Regions from separate parts of the Arthrobacter sp. LjRoot14 genome, predicted to be linked through region 1. Evidence: riboswitches for the same ligand, from Rfam matches in the RefSeq annotation. Region 1 holds a riboswitch; each other region holds the start of a gene.
The links. A riboswitch is a leader RNA that binds a small molecule or an ion and turns the genes downstream of it on or off. The one in region 1 is predicted to bind S-adenosylmethionine.
Positions count from the first base shown of each region.

Region 2: it holds a riboswitch for S-adenosylmethionine, as region 1 does, so the genes downstream of both, ACSQ12_RS13820 (aminotransferase class V-fold PLP-dependent enzyme) here and ACSQ12_RS06840 (bifunctional o-acetylhomoserine/o-acetylserine sulfhydrylase) in region 1, are expected to answer to the same signal.
Region 3: it holds a riboswitch for S-adenosylmethionine, as region 1 does, so the genes downstream of both, ACSQ12_RS20180 (DUF1737 domain-containing protein) here and ACSQ12_RS06840 (bifunctional o-acetylhomoserine/o-acetylserine sulfhydrylase) in region 1, are expected to answer to the same signal.

Region 1 is NZ_CAXURL020000001.1:1,526,710-1,531,992, forward strand. It holds gene hutI (imidazolonepropionase) at 1-257, shown strand, start outside; gene ACSQ12_RS06825 (histidine phosphatase family protein) at 276-956, opposite strand; gene ACSQ12_RS06830 (CPBP family intramembrane glutamic endopeptidase) at 1,088-1,855, shown strand; gene ACSQ12_RS06835 (VOC family protein) at 1,984-2,622, opposite strand; SAM riboswitch class IV at 2,783-2,897, shown strand; gene ACSQ12_RS06840 (bifunctional o-acetylhomoserine/o-acetylserine sulfhydrylase) at 2,957-4,273, shown strand; SAM riboswitch class IV at 4,364-4,479, shown strand; gene metX (homoserine O-acetyltransferase MetX) at 4,492-5,283, shown strand, end outside.
Region 2 is NZ_CAXURL020000001.1:3,063,817-3,069,099, reverse strand. It holds gene ACSQ12_RS13830 (metal-dependent transcriptional regulator) at 1-669, opposite strand, end outside; gene ACSQ12_RS13825 (class I SAM-dependent methyltransferase) at 701-1,474, opposite strand; gene ACSQ12_RS13820 (aminotransferase class V-fold PLP-dependent enzyme) at 1,538-2,959, opposite strand; SAM riboswitch class IV at 2,995-3,108, opposite strand; gene hisN (histidinol-phosphatase) at 3,337-4,149, opposite strand; gene rsgA (ribosome small subunit-dependent GTPase A) at 4,190-5,283, opposite strand, start outside.
Region 3 is NZ_CAXURL020000001.1:4,443,436-4,448,718, forward strand. It holds gene ACSQ12_RS20170 (aromatic amino acid ammonia-lyase) at 1-937, opposite strand, end outside; gene ACSQ12_RS20175 (NtaA/DmoA family FMN-dependent monooxygenase) at 942-2,237, opposite strand; SAM riboswitch class IV at 2,469-2,581, shown strand; gene ACSQ12_RS20180 (DUF1737 domain-containing protein) at 2,664-2,933, shown strand; gene ACSQ12_RS20185 (rhodanese-like domain-containing protein) at 2,930-3,340, shown strand; gene ACSQ12_RS20190 (O-succinylhomoserine sulfhydrylase) at 3,341-4,549, shown strand; gene ACSQ12_RS20195 (hypothetical protein) at 4,601-4,924, opposite strand; gene ACSQ12_RS20200 (glutamate--cysteine ligase 2) at 4,953-5,283, opposite strand, start outside.

The DNA of each region.
Region 1 (5,283 bases):
TCTGCGTCACCACCGCCGTTCTCCAGATGCAGCTGAGCGTCCATGAGGCCGTCCGCGCTGCGACGTACGGCGGCGCCCTCGCGCTGCGGCGTGAGGCGGGGAACGACGTCGACGGCGAACGGGCGGTGGGCTCGGTCGCCGTCGGACACCGCGCGGACCTGCACCTGCTCAACGCCCCCTCCGCCACCCACCTGGCCTACCGGCCGGGCATCCCGCTGACCCACGCCGTCTGGCGGGCGGGCGTCCGTGCCCGCTGACGCGCCGGCCGGAAGCCGCTAGAAGATCATGGGCGGAGCGTCCAGGACTGTCTCGTCCACGCGGCGGTCCTCCCACTGGCTGAACGGCTTGTCCAGTTCGTACTTGCCGTCATCCGTGCGCACCAGGGTCCGCACTTCGGCGTTGTCCGGGTTGTTGAGGGACTCGAAATACTCCACGGACCAGTGGAACCAGCGCATGCAGAACAGCCTCATGGTGAGCCCGTGCGTCACGAAGAGGGCGTTCGGGGCGTAGCTGGGCTTGGACCAGTGCCGGTGCAGTGTTTCCATGAAGGAGGAGATCCGGTCGTAGACGTCGGAGCCGGATTCACCCTCCCTGAACCGGTAGAAGAAGTGGCCGTAGGCGTTCCGGAGTTCTTTTTGGTCCTCAATGTCCCCGGCGATCTGGAAGTTCGCCCAGTCCTGTTCGCGGAGCCTGGGTTCCTCGATGATCCGCTCCACAAGCGGTCCAAGATTGAGCGCTTCGAGGGTCTGGTAGGCCCGGAGGTACGGCGAGACGTAGACACACACCTGCCGGCCGTCCAGTTCCCGGCGGATCTCCTCGCCTGCGGCCCGGGCCTGTGCAAGGCCGAGTTCGGTCAGTGGTATCCGGTAATCGGGCACCCGGTTATATATGGAGGTGTCGGCATTGGCGGCTGACTGGCCGTGCCGGATCATGATGATTTTTCCGGGCGCACTCATAAATTCCAAGCATAGGCCCCGGGCCGCGCGGCCCAGCGGAAGCGTTGCCCCGTGACCGGCCGGAAGCGGCGGCCCGGCCGGCCGGAAGCGGCGGACAGGAAAGAACCAGAAAGTGAAGGCAAGATAGGAACATGCTGGTTCCCTCCCGCCGTCGTCTGCGGTTAGAAGTCTGGATTGTCCTGGGTCTGTCGCTGGGGCAGTCCGCCGTGTATTCGGTGGTGCAGTTGCTGGACAAGCTGACGCGGGCACCCCTGGCGGAAGGGACGTCCACCCTCAACCGCTCCCAGAGCAGCCGCGAATACTTCGACCTGACGTACCAGCTGCTGGACATCGTTTTCGCCCTGGTGCCTGTCGTGTTGGTCATCTATTTCCTCACCGAGCACCGGAAGGCGGGGGAGCCCGGGGCATCGGCATTCCGCAAACTCGGTTTCAACTTCGCCCGCCCCGGCAAGGACCTGCTGCACGGGCTGGGCCTCGCGGCGTTGATCGGCATCCCGTCCCTGGGGCTGTACGCCGTCGGACGGGCACTCGGCATCACCACGGCCATCATCCCCAGCGCGCTGGACGCCTACTGGTGGACCATCCCCGTGCTGATTCTCTCCGCCGTACGGCACGGGATCGTGGAGGAGGTCATCGTGGTGGGCTACCTGCTGGACCGGCTCGGCAAGTTCGGCTGGAGCATGCCGCTGGCCATTTTCGCCAGCTCCATGCTCCGGGGCAGCTACCACCTCTACCAGGGCTTCGGCCCGTTCATCGGCAACGCTGTCATGGGTGTGGTCTTTGCGTGGATCTATACGAAGACCCGCCGCGTCATGCCGCTGGTGATCGCCCACGCGCTGCTGGACATCGTGGCGTTCGTCGGCTTCAGCCTCTTCGGCAAGGCCATCGGGCTGGGCTAACCGGCCACTGCTTAAAAGGATTCGGCCGCTATCGGTGGGTGACGTCGTTGGCACCCGCTGATAGCGGCCGAAGTTCGGAAGGGCAGCGCGCTGCCAGTGGCCCCGGAGGACCACACGGTGGAGCAGGGTCAGATGGTTACGGCCCCGGAGGCGGTTTCGAACGTGACGGACAGGATTCCCGGCGTCCCCTTGGGGGCGACCCATTCAACAGCCACATCCTCCAAGGGCTTCTCGACCGGTTGGCCGAGCCATTCCGTGACGCGTTCGGCCGAGCCGGCGATGGTGAGGCTGGACATCTTAACGTTGCTCGGGTAGGCGTTGGACGGGTGAAGCTCCGGGTCGCCTTCCCACTTGAGCATGTAGGGTACCTGCGGGTCTGCAATGAGGCCCAGGATGCCGATCTGCTTCCAGACGAGTTCGCGGCCGTCGGGGAACTTGCGGTTGCCGTTGACAGCCGATCGGCCGAGGCGTTCTTCGAACGGTGCCAGGTCGTCCACTTCGACGCACCAGCCCATCCAGCCGCCGCCCGCTGCGGAGCGTGCCCGGACAGCCTGCCCGAACGGAGCCTTGTCGGATGCCGGGTGGTCCAGGACCTCCACGACCTCGAGATACTTGTGCCCGGCCAGCGGGATAATCATGTTGCGGGTGCCGAAACGGGGGTGTACCCCGCCCTTAACGGCTTCGACGCCGAGGGCGGTTGCAATACGTTCGGTGGTGGCAGCCAAGCCATCTTGTTCACAGGCGTAAGAGACGTGATCCATGCGCATGCCCTCATCTTGGCACTTTGTGATGGAGCTCTCAGCTAAGGGTGTCCTTACCGAGATGGGACGTTATGGCGGACGGCCCTGAAGCCCACGAAATCACGCGGCCGACGTCCTTCGTCACAAACCTGTTCAGACGGATTGCTCTGTTTCTACACTGGGTCCAGGTCATGAGCGCCAGCATTGAGCCCCGGCTTGCTGGCCGGCAACCCTCGTTCCGCGGTGGGGTGCCCCGGGTGAGGACCTGGCCGCCGGCAACCGCCGGTCGGCAAGCGCGGCACCAGAGCCGGCCCGGCATACCGTGCGTCCGGCCACGGTGCCCTTCCTTAAGGAGCCTCCAATGTCCAATGCCTGGTCTTTCGAAACCCGCCAGATCCACGCCGGCCAGGAGCCGGACAGCGCCACCGGCGCCAGGGCCCTCCCCATTTACCAGACGACGTCGTTCGTGTTCCCTAGCGCCGAAAGCGCCGCCAACCGCTTCGCGCTGGCCGAACTGGCGCCCATCTATACCCGCATCGGCAATCCCACCCAGGACGCGGTGGAGCAGCGCGTGGCCAGCCTTGAAGGCGGGCTGGCGGCGCTGCTGCTCAGCTCGGGACAGGCCGCCGAAACATTCGCCATCCTCAACGTCGCTGAAGCCGGCGATCACGTGGTGGCCAGCCCCAGCCTCTACGGCGGCACGTACAACCTGCTGGCCCACACCCTGAAGAAGTTCGGCATCTCCGTGACGTTCGTGGAGGACCCGGACAACCTCCAGCAGTGGAAGGACGCCGTCCGGCCGAACACCAAGCTCTTCTTCGGCGAGGTGGTGTCCAATCCGCGCCAGGACGTCCTGGACATCGAAGGCGTTTCCGGCGTCGCCCACGAGGCAGGGGTCCCGCTGATCGTGGACAACACACTGTCCACGCCGTACCTCATCCGGCCGCTGGAATGGGGCGCCGACATTGTGGTCCACTCGGCAACGAAGTACCTTGGCGGGCACGGCAGCGCCATCGCCGGCGTGATCGTGGACTCGGGCAACTTTGATTTCGGCAAGGACCCGGAGAAGTTCCCGGGCTTCAACATCCCGGACCCCACCTACAACGGGCTTGTCTACGCCAGGGACCTCGGCGCCGGGGGCGCCCTGGGCGCGAACCTTTCCTACATCCTCAAGGCCCGCGTCCAGCTGCTGCGGGACCTCGGCTCCGCGGTGTCCCCGTTCAACGCCTTCCTCATCGCCCAGGGCCTGGAAACCCTGAGCCTGCGCGTCGAGCGCCACGTGGCCAACGCGGTGAGTGTCGCCGAATGGCTGGAGGCGAGGGACGACGTCGAATCCGTGGCCTACGCAGGCCTGCCGTCCAGCCCCTGGTATGACCGCGGCCGCAAGTACGGGCCCAAGGGCACCGGTGCGATCGTGTCCTTCAACATCGCCGGCGGGGCCGAGGCCGGCAAGCGGTTCGTGGACGCGCTGGAACTGCATTCCCACGTGGCGAACATCGGTGACGTGCGCTCCCTGGTCATCCACCCGGCGTCCACCACCCACAGCCAGCTGACGGCGGAACAGCAGGCCGTGGCGGGGGTCACGCCGGGCCTGGTCCGCCTCTCCGTGGGGCTGGAGCACATCGATGACATCATCGCCGACCTCGACGCCGGTTTCCGCGCCGCCAAGGGCGACTGAGCCGTATGACTCCCGGCGCCTCGACGCCGGGAGTCATATTGCTGTCACATTCTTCGCCATTGCGGGGACGCATTTCGTAGACTCTTAACAGGTCATGAGTGCCAGCGACAGCCCCGGCTTGCTGGCCGGCAACCCTCCTTTCGCGGCGGGGTGCCCCGGGTGAAGACCTGGCCTGCCGGCCAGTTGGCGGCAGGCAAGCGCGAAGAAGAGGTCTTCAGATGACGATTGCCGTCACCCGCAGCGGTGTACCCGAAACAGCCAGCCAGGGCCTGTCGTCCAGTGACGTGAAAACCGCCGCAGGCAAAACCGCAGACGCTGTCCCCGACGGAACCGTCAAGTTCCAGGGCATCGGCGGGCTCCACCTTGAGGCCGGCGGCCACCTGCCGGACGTCAGGCTCGCCTACGAGACCTGGGGCACGCTGAACGCGGACCGTTCCAACGCCGTGCTGGTGCAGCATGCCCTGACCGGCAGCACGCACGTTACCAGGGGAGCCAGCGACGAAGAAGGCTGGTGGGAGCAGCTTGCCGGGCCCGGCGCCCCGGTCGATACGGACAAGTACTTCGTGGTCAGCATCAACATCCTGGGCGGTTGCTACGGCTCCACCGGCCCTTCCACTCCCGCGCCGGATGGCAGGCCGTGGGGTTCGCGCTTCCCCCTGGTGACCCTGCGCGACACCACGGCGGCCGAAGCCCGGCTGGCGGACGCCCTTGGCATCGACAGCTGGTACGCCGTCCTGGGCGGATCCCTGGGCGGAGCCCGCGCCCTGGAATGGGCCGTGAGCTTCCCGGACCGGGTCCGGCGGTGCGCCGTCATTTCCATCGGGGCAAGCAGCACGGCCGAGCAGATCGCCTTTGCCCAGGCGCAGACCCTCGCCATCCGCCAGGACGTGAACTTCAACGACGGCGATTACTACGGCGGCCCGGAGCCTGAGGCCGGCCTGGCCCTGGCACGCAGGATTGCGCACATCACGTACCGTTCCGCAGACGAGCTGGAGGCCCGGTTCGGCCGG
Region 2 (5,283 bases), 1.5 Mb from region 1:
GACCCACAGCGCTGACGACACCTCGTCGGCGAGGTCGAATTCGCGGTCTGCGCCCGCGGAACCGATCCTGACCACGAGGGCTCCGCCAAACGGTTTCCGGCCCAGTACTTCGATGTCGGCGTCCAGGTCGATTTCCTGCGCGGAAAGGTAGCGCAGGAGTTCGGGATTGTCGTCGCTGATCCGGGTGATGCGGCCTTTATGGCCCTCGTCGAGTTCGCTCATCCGGTGCGCGTGCGGCATGTGGACCGTACCGTCGGCCGCCGGGATGGGATCACCGTGCGGGTCCCTTAGGGGGTTGCCGAGCTTTCCGGCCATCCGTTCGATGAATGTGTCAGACACCGCGTGCTCCAGGAGCTCGGCTTCATCGTGGACTTCGTCCCAGCTGTACCCGAGTTCCTGCACGAGGTACGTCTCAATGAGGCGGTGGCGCCGCACCATGGAGAGCGCGAGGCGGACTCCGTCGGACGTGAGCGTAATGGCGCTGTAGGGCTTGTGGTCAACGAGGCCCTGGTCCTTGAGTTTGCGGACCATTTCCGAGACCGAGGAGTTGGCGACGCCGAGCCGCAGTGCCAGCTGCGAGGATGTGATGGGTTTGTCCTGCCACTCCGTAAAGGAGTAGATGACCTTGACGTAGTCCTCGATCGAGGAGGAGGGTGCGCCGGTCTTCACGAGTCCAAGCCTACCGCTTTGGCTACGGGACTCATGCCTTGAACGCCCGCCAGGTCTGGGTCAGGTAGGGGAGTCCGATAACGTCCGCGGCGGAGTGTGCCAGGTGCTCGTGGAGGTACCAGTCCAGGTTGGCGCGGACTTTGGCCCGGATCCCTTCTCCGGCGGCGAGGTAGTAGCTGCGGGACTTTGCCAGTTCGACGATGTCCTCAGTGGTCACGGGATCTTCCCAGCGAGTCAGGTGGCTCTCAAGACCGGCAAACTCCGGGCCGATCGCGGGGTGGAAGTCCGGTTTGTGCACATCGCCGGCATGCATGATCCGGGAAAGCCGGTGGACCCACGGGACCGACGTATCCAGCTGGTTCCAGATCAGCCCCAGCACGCCCCCCGGACGGAGAATGCGGGACAGTTCGGTGCTGGCCAGACGGGGATCGCACCAGTGCCATGCCTGGGCAACGGTCACGACGTCGAACGCGGCGTCCGGGAGTCCGGTGGACTCCGCGGTGCCCTCCGTCGCAGGAACCCCCGGAAGGGCCAGCCGGAGTTGGGCGAGCATGTCCGGTGAGGGATCCACTGCGGTGACATTCAGGCCGCGCTGCACCAGCAAAGCGGTGTACTTTCCCGTCCCGGCGCCGATGTCAGCGGCGTCGGACGCGCCGCCCATCCCGCCAACGCTTCGGAGCAGCCAGTCCACCGAATCGGCGGGATAGCCGGGACGGACCCGGTCATAGTGTTCGCCGCCGTCCTGGTAACTCCGGCCGAGCTCGTACCGGCGCTGGTGGTGCAGTTTGGGGCCTCCCCGTGCCACGTGCAGTCTCCTTCGGGCAGGCTGGAATTCTTACCCCTCGAATTTACCGCACACGCCGCGCCCTTAGTCTTCGGTGCAGGGTGCCGCGCCGGCAGTGCCGGGGGTATTGGGTGCCCAGTCCGGGTAGCTGCGGGTGTCGTTGGCCGGCACCCAGCGGCCGGAATCCACCACGTAGTCCCAGCCGAGGCCGGTCCGGCGGAGTTCCTCGATGCCGGCGAGCAAACGCTGGGCGTCCTCCAGCCGGGAGCCGACGCCGAAGCTTGCCCGCAGCGAGCCTGACGGCAGTCCCAGCCGCTTCAGCAGGGGGTGGGCGCAAAAGCGGCCGTCGCGCAGGCCCACGCCGTGCTCCGCGGAGAGGTAGGCCGCCACAAGGCCGGCGTCGTAGCCGGCGACGGAGAAGTTGACCACACCGATGGTGTCCGTGGCCTGGTCGGTGTCGCTGAAGATCTGGTGGACAGTGACGCCGTCGATCTTCCGCAGTCCCTCGACTAGGAAGGACCGGATGGCCGTCTCATGGGCGTGCCACAGGTCCTGGTCCAGGGCGCCGATGACCTGGGTGGCCCGGGCCAGGGTGGCGGCCCCAAGGACGTTCGGTGAGCCGCCTTCATGCCGTGCCGGCCCTGTGGTCCAGCTGACGGAGTCCAGCCGGGCCTCACGCACGGCTCCGCCGCCTGCGAGGTGGGGCGTCCCGGCGTCGAGCCAGTCCGGCCGGCCCACGAGGACACCGCTGCCAAACGGCGCGTACAGCTTGTGGCCTGAGAAGGCGAGATAGTCGACGTCGTCCGCGGCGATGTCGATGCGGCGGTGCGGGGCCAGCTGCGCCGCGTCCACTACGATCCTTGCACCGTGTTCGTGAGCCAGTGCGGCCAGCTCGCGGACGGGAAGGATTTCGCCGGTGACGTTGGAGGCGCCCGTGACGGCCAGCAGGCTGATGCCACCCTGCCGCAGCTCGGACCGCAGGTTCTCCAGGGTGGCCCTGAGCGTAGGAGCGGCAACAACACTCCGGTGCGGCACACCCTGCCAAGGGAGCAGGTTGGCATGGTGTTCGATGTCGAGGTACAGCACTTCGCCGGTCTGGCGGCCGTTGGACACCGGCAGGCACCCGGCCAGCAGGTTCAGTGAGTCCGTGGTGTTCCGGGTGAAGATGACGGAATCGTCCGCCCTGCCGCCCACAAACCCGCGGACGATGTCCCGGGCATTCTCGTACACCGACGTGCTGATCTGCGAGGCATAGCCCGCGCCGCGGTGCACGCTGGCGTAGTACGGCAGGATCTCGTTGAGGTAGGCCGAAACAACGGACAGCGCCGGGGCCGATGCGCCGTAGTCCAGGTTCGCGTAGCGGACGTGCCCGCCCTGGATCAGCGGAGCCTGGATCTCCGCGCCGGTAACGGCTGAGAGGGGGCGCTGGGCGACGGTGAACCGCGGGTCCAGAAGGCCTGCGGCGGACGTGGTTGCGGCGTTTGCGGGGAAAGTGGCAGTAGTCATGGGGACCTCACTGTAAAGGGACCCCGCACTCCGGGGATCCGCGCTTGCCGGGTCCGTTCCGGACCGGCCTGGTCGTCACCCGGGGCACCCCACCGCGAATGGAGGGTTGCCGGCCAGCAAACCGGGGTTTAGCGCTGGCACTCGTGACCTGTTTCGAGATTAGGACATTCACCGCGGCGCGGGAAAGTCGCGGCAATTATTAAGCTCTTTGTTACGCACGTCGGAAGAAGGGGGATGGCACCGAATAAAACGACGGCGGACACCCCCTAAGGAGGGAATCCGCCGTCGTTTATTCGGCTACCGGTGGTTGTGCCCGCGGTGATGCGCCCGGGCCGGAACCGCTTGGCGGCGGGCCGGGCACCGGGCCGGGTCGCGCGTCAGAGGAGGTCGTCGAGTTCCGGGTTCAGCCGCTTGAGGACCTCGGAATGAAGGATTGAATTGGTGGCCAGGGCGTTTCCGCCGAAGGGGCCGTCCACTCCTTCCAGTGAGGTGAAGCGTCCGCCGGCTTCGGTGACAATCGGCACCAGCGCCGCCATGTCGTAGAGGTTCAGTTCCGGCTCGCAGGCGATGTCCACCGACCCCTCCGCCACCATGCAGTAGGACCAGAAGTCACCGTAGGCGCGGGTCCGCCAGACTTCCTCAGTGAGTCCCAGGAACTCGTCCAGGTTGCCCCGTTCCTTCCAGCCGCCCAGGCTTGAATAGGAGAGGGAAGCGTCGGACAGTTTGGACACGTTCGAAACCTTGAGGCGGGTGGCGGCAGCTAGCGACCGTCCCATGTAGGCGCCCGCACCTTTCGCTGCCCACCAGCGCTTGCCCAGCGCCGGCGCGCTGACCAGCCCGACCACCGGCTCACCTTCATCCACGAGGGCGATCAGGGTGGCCCACACCGGCACGCCGCGGACGAAGTTCTTGGTGCCGTCGATCGGATCGATGATCCAGCGGCGGGAACCATGTCCGGAACTGCCGAACTCTTCGCCGAGGACGGCATCTCGCGGACGGGAACGGGAGAGCTGGCCGCGGATGGACTCTTCAGCTGCCTTGTCAGCATCCGTTACCGGCGTCAGATCCGGTTTGGTTTCAATCTGAAGATCCAGCGCCTTGAAGCGGCTCATGGTCTGGGAGTCAACAGAGTCGGCCAGGACATGGGCGAGGCGCAGGTCATCGTTGTAGCTCGAAGCGGGTTGGGTCATGGTTCCAAACTACCGTCTCTGCGGCCGGCGGGCCGGGATGTCACGAAACGATGCCGAGTTCCTTGGCGTCCTGCGCTTCCATGCGGGGGTCGGTGCCGAGCAGCCGCCGAAGGGACGCCAGGCGTGCCGCGCCGGACGGGCCGGCGTGTCCTTCGGCCACCCAGGCGTCCACGCCGCAGTTGACGGCGGAGGCATCGTGCTTGCAGCCGCGTTCACAGGCATCCGTGCCGGGTTCGAGGTCGGGGAACGAGCGCAGGATCCGGTCCGGATCCACGTGGGCAAGGCCGAAAGACCGGATGCCGGGCGTGTCAATGATCCAGCTACCGGCGGGCGCATCACTGATCCGCAGGGCAAGCGCGGACGACGACGTGTGCCGTCCCCTCCCGGTGACGGCGTTGACGCCTCCCGTGGCCCGCTCAGCACCCGTCAGGGCATTGACCATGGTGGACTTCCCTACGCCGGAATGGCCGAGCATCACGGTGACCTTGCCGTCGAGGTGGGCCCGCAGCTGCGAGACGGCATCACTGTCCAGGCGGGCCGAGAGCCCGTCATCCGAGCGTGCATCGATTCCGGAGGCCGCGGCGTCCGCAGTTCGGCTGATGATCACCGGAAAATCCAAGTGCCGGTAGTTGGACAGGAGCTCCGTGGGATCCTTGACGTCCGCTTTCGTGACCAGCAGCAACGGCTCAATCCCGGCGTCGTACGCCGCCACCAGGGCCCGGTCAATGAAGCCGGTGCGCGGTTCCGGATTGGCGGCGGCAACCACCACCACAAGCTGGTCCGCATTCGCGACCACTGCCCGCTCGATGGGGTCCGTGTCATCGGCGCTGCGCCGCAGCAGCGTGCGGCGGTCCTGGATCTTCACGAGCCGCGCAAGGGTGTCCGGGGCCCCCGAAACATCTCCCACCAGGGACACGAAGTCCCCGGCCACCACAGGCGAACGGCGCAGTTCACGGGCGCGCGCGGCAATCACCGTGCGCTCGTTCCCGCTGTCCTCGCCCACCACGGCCGTATAGCGCCCGCGGTCAACCGTGATGATCCTGCCGGTCACGGCGTCGTCGTGGCTGGGGCGGTCCTTGGTCCGGGGACGCGAGCCTTTCTTGTTGGGGCGGATCCGGATATCGGACTCGTCCC
Region 3 (5,283 bases), 2.9 Mb from region 1:
CCAGGGCGCCTTCCAGGGCCGTGACCTGCCAACGGATGGCGCCGTGGGTCTGGGGCGCCGCGCGGAAAGACAGCGCGTCCTGCACGGATACCTCCCGCTCCGGGTCCTCCAGCCACCCGCCCTCGAGGAGCCGCAGCACATGGGCCGCCGTGACCGCCTGCCCGTGAACTGCCTTGGCCGCCTGCACAGCCGGCGAAAACGGGCTGAGGTTGCCGCCGCCGTCGTGCCTTGCCGTCGCCTCGAGTGACAACGCGAGAGCGGTGTCCGCGAGGTCTGCGAGGCGGAGGAGGCGGTGCAGCACCAGCGCCCCGACGCCGATGGAATAGGAGTTGGAGCTGACCAGGGCCAGGGCTTCGCCGGGCGCGAGTTCCAGCGGAGCCAGCCCGGCGTCCGCCAGGGCCTGCCCGCCGGGCAGCAGCTGACCGTCCGTTGCCACCGCCTGGCCTTCCCCGATGGCGACGGCGGCAACAGCGGCGAGGTGGGTCAGGTCGGCGGAACCGACGGACCCTTCACGCGGGATCGCCGGGACCACCCCGCGGTTGAGCATCTCAGCGTAAAAGCGGGCTGTTTCCGGCCGGACGCCGGAGCCGCCGCGACTGAAGCCCACCAGCCGCGCCAGGATGACGGCCCGGACCTCGTCGGCGCCGAGAAACCCGCCCACCCCGCTGTTGTGGTACCGCACCACCTGCACCTGGTAGGCGAGGACCGCCTTTTCATCCACGGCGGTGTCCCGCCCGGATCCCAGCAGGGTATTGAGTCCGTAGACGCGGTGGCCGGAGTCGATGGCCTGCTGCACCACCTCGCGCGAAAGCCCGATCAGCTCCAGGGCGTCCACACTCAGGACGAACTGGACAGCCGGATCAGCCGCGGCCTCGGCGATATCCCGGGCACGCAGGTGGGCCGTGCCGATCAGGAAGTTTCCGCTGCCGCCGCCCATGGCGCTAGAAGTCCAGCAGGTTCCGGCGGAAGCCGCCGTCGCCATAGCTTGTCCGGAGCAGCCCGCGGCGCCGCAGCACCGGGGCCAGCCGGTCCAGCACGCCGTGAACGGTGGCCGGGTCAACGAAACCTGAGAACAGGAAGCCGTCCCCGCCCACCTGGACACCGGTTTCTTCGAGGTAGTCGGCAATCTCCTCGGCCGTGCCGATGATGCTGTCCCCTGCGCCGCCGCTGCGGGCCTGCAGGAGCTGGCGCAGAGTGGACCCGGGAGGACCCGCCTTGGCGAAATGGTCCAGGGTGCCCTGGTTGCTGTTCGTGGTGAGCTCGGGGAGCGGGGCGTCAAGGTCGAACTGTTTGAAGTCGATCACGGAGAGGTAGGAGATGGAGTTCAGCTGGCTGTCGATGTCGCGCTGCGTGAGCTGGCGGCGCTGCTCCCGGAGCTCGTCCGCTTCGGCGCGGGAGCCCACCACGGTGGGCTTGAGGACATACAGCACCTTGACGTCGTCGGGGTTCCGCCCTGCCGCGGCTGCCTCGGCCCGGATCGAATCACGGTAGGCCTTCATGCCGTCCGCACCCCTGGCGAGGGCAATCGCGACATCCGTGTTGGCGCCCGCGAAGGCCTTGCCCCGCGGTGACGCCCCGGCCTGCACCAGCACCGGTTCCTCGGGCATCGGTGCGGTGTTCAGCGGTCCACGGACCTTGAAGAACTCGCCGTCGTGGTTGATCGGGTGGACCTTCGTGTGGTCCGCGAAGATGCCTGCGTCCGCGTCCTCCACAATGGCGTCCGGCTCCCAGCTGCGCCAGAGCTTGCGCACCACGTCCACGAATTCCTCCGCTTTCTCGTAGCGGAGGTCGTGCTCGATCTGCTGGTCCAGGCCATAGTTCTGCGCGGCAAGGTCGCTGCCGGAGGTCACCACGTTCCAGCCCACCTGGCCGTTGGAGAAATGCTGCAGGGTGGCCAGCAGCCGTGCCGCCGTGAACGGCGGATAGAAGGACGCACTCACCGTGGGAACAATGCCCAGGTGTTCCGTGACGGAGAGCAGGTAGGGCACCAGGGCCAGCGGATCGTGCTTGGGTGCGAAGGATGCCTGCGCCAGCGACACCTCGGCGCTCCCGCCGTAGGTGTCCGGCACCGTGAGGGAGTCCTCGATGATAAAAAGGTCCAGCCCGGCCCGCTCGAATTCCCGCACGGCGTGCTGGTACAGGGCGGGTTTTTTCCAGTCGTACCCGATGCCGTAGCCGGGCGTGCCCCAGCCCTGGACACCGAAACCGTGACCCACAAACCAACCGAAGTGCAGCATGGGACTGACTGTATTCCGATTCGATTCATTCACGGCTGCCTGATTTCATCCGGCGTTACAGCGGTTCATCTCCCGTCATTATCCTCCCGGCAGGGTCTTTTGTAACTGCAGTCAGGGGTCGCGCAGGAACGGATGCGGCGCCGGTGCGCAGCCGCGGTGCGGGCGTTCCCGTTACGGAAGATGACGACGACGGCGGTGCGGGCCGCCGTCGTAAGTGTTACGTTTTTGGGGAGTAATGAGAACCGGTGCCAAGCCCTGACTGGCCGGTCGGCAACCCTCCTTCCACGGCGGGGTGCCTCAGGTGAATACTCGGCATATCGATATTCGAGTTGCAAGCGTGAGAGAAGGAGATCCGTCGTGTCCGACGCACCCGCACCGCTGGCCCCGGCAGCCGAACCGGCCGCCGCCGGCCAGGAACAACCGGCCCTGGCACTGCCGCAGGAAAAGCTGGCCTACCGGCTCATCACCGGCCCCGACGACCGCTCGTTCTGCGAGCGCATCTCCGCGGCCCTGGCCGACGGCTATGTCCTGCACGGGAGCCCGGCGGCAACCTTCAACGGCACCAGCGTGATCGTGGCCCAGGCCGTGATCCTGCCCGAGGCCGTCGCCAGCTCCGACGCTGCAGTGGCAACCGCAGTGGACGAACTTGAGTTCGACGCCGACTTCCCGGGCGAAGGCTTCGAGGGCCACGCATGAGCTACGCCGGAGACCTGAGCCCGCAGGACGCCTGGGCCAAACTGGAACAGGGTGCCGTCCTGGTGGATGTCCGCACCGAGGGCGAGTGGGCGCACATCGGCATCCCGGACACCAAAGCCACGGACAACGATCCCCTCTTTATCCAGTGGACCTTCCCCGGCGGCATCCCCAACCCGGACTTTGTCGACCAGCTGAAGCAGCAGGCCCCCGAGGATTCCGGCGTCGAACTGGTGTTCCTCTGCCGTTCCGGCGTGCGGTCCGTCGCCGCCGCCATTGCCGCCACACGGGCCGGGTTCACCGCCTACAACGTCCTCGAAGGCTTTGAAGGCGAACCGGACCGTTTCGGCGAACGCACCGTCAACGGCTGGAAGAACCGCGGCCTGCCCACCAATCTCGGAAAGAACTAAGTGACCTTCAATCCCGACGCCGCCGGCTGGAGCCCTGACACCCAGGCTGTCCGCGGCGGTCTTGACCGCACCAATTTCCAGGAGACCGCCGAGCCGATCTTCCTCAACTCGGGGTTCGTCTACGAATCCGCGGCAGCCGCCGAGCGCGCATTCACCGGCGAGGACGAACGGTTTGTGTACTCCCGGTACGGCAACCCCTCCGTCGCCACCTTCCAGGAACGGCTCCGGCTGCTCGAGGGCACCGAGGCGTGCTTTGCGACGGCGTCCGGCATGTCCGCCGTCTTCACGGCACTGGGCGCCCTGCTGGCTGCCGGTGACCGGGTGGTTGCCGCCCGCTCGCTGTTCGGCTCCTGCTTTGTCATTTTGAACGAGATCCTGCCCCGGTGGGGCGTGGAAACGGTGTTCGTGGACGGCCCGGACCTGGAGCAGTGGCGCGCCGCCCTTTCGGAGCCCACGACGGCGGTCTTCTTTGAGTCGCCGTCGAACCCCATGCAGGAAATCGTGGACATCGCCGCGGTCAGCGAACTGGCACACGCGGCAGGGGCGACCGTCGTCGTCGACAATGTCTTTGCCACTCCCCTGCTGCAGCGCTGCGGGGAGCTCGGCGCGGATGTGGTGGTCTACTCCGGCACCAAGCACATCGACGGCCAGGGTCGGGTCCTCGGCGGCGCCATCCTGGGCACCAAGGAGTTCATCGAAGGCCCGGTCAAGCAGCTGATGCGGCACACCGGACCCGCACTGTCCGCCTTCAACGCCTGGGTGCTGACGAAGGGCCTGGAAACCATGGCGCTGCGCGTCAACCATTCCTCGGCCTCCGCGCTTCGCCTGGCCGAATGGCTGGAAGACCAGCCGGCGGTCAGCTGGGTCAAGTACCCGCTGCTGAAGTCCCACCCGCAGTATGAGCTGGCGGCCAAGCAGATGAAGGCCGGCGGTACCGTGCTCACGCTGGAGCTCTTGCCGTCGGCGGGCCGCACGGCGAAGGAAGCAGCCTTTGCGCTGCTGGACGCGCTGCGGATCATCGACATCTCCAACAACCTCGGCGATGCCAAGACGCTCATCACCCACCCGGCCACCACGACGCACCGCGCCATGGGGCCGGAAGGCCGGGCCGCCATCGGGCTGAGCGACGGCGTGGTCCGCCTGTCGGTAGGACTCGAGGATGTTGACGACCTCATCCGTGACCTGGAGCAGGCGCTCAAGCAGATCTGACCATCCCGCCCCTGATCAGCGCCAAGCTACGACGGCCTGCCGCGCCGAACGTCAGGTGTCCAGCTCCCAGTGCAGGCGGATCGCTTCGGCTATCGGGGCGGCCGCAACATCCACGGTGAACGCCACGGGCGCGGTGCCGGTCTCTTCGATGACGGTGTCGTGGTAGACGCGGCCGCACGCCGGGCACAGTGTGTAAAGATCCTCGTCCCCGGGCCACTCGGCCAGTCCGGCAGGCACGGGAGTTCCCTCGCCAAGGTGCACGGGCATGCCTTCGGAGTTGGCCTGGATCAGCCCCTCGTCGCTGACGGTGTTACCGCAGACGCAGGTGATGGTGGTGACATCATGTCCCGTGACTGTTGCGTATTCGGTTTCCATGGCGCGCTCCGGGGTAGTAGGAACCTGTTCAGGACTGGCGGACGCGCAACAGCACGGGCGCTTTCTCGCGCGCGGTGATGGCTTCGGTCCGGCGCATGCTCATGTCCACCGCGTGGGCGACCACTGCGGCCAGCCCGGCAGCGGCGTCCGAGGTCCCGGCAAGGCCTTCCTGCATGGCAAGGCGCTGCTGTTCCGAACCGGTCCCCCTGTCCAGGATTCTCCGCACGCCTTCCCGGGCCAGTTCCAGCTCGTCCTGTTCCGCCAGGACGGGCGCCACGTAGTCCACCAGCGCATCCACCACTTCCCCTGCGGGAGCGGGACGGAATGTGCCGAAATCCAGGAGGTCTCCCCGCAGTCCG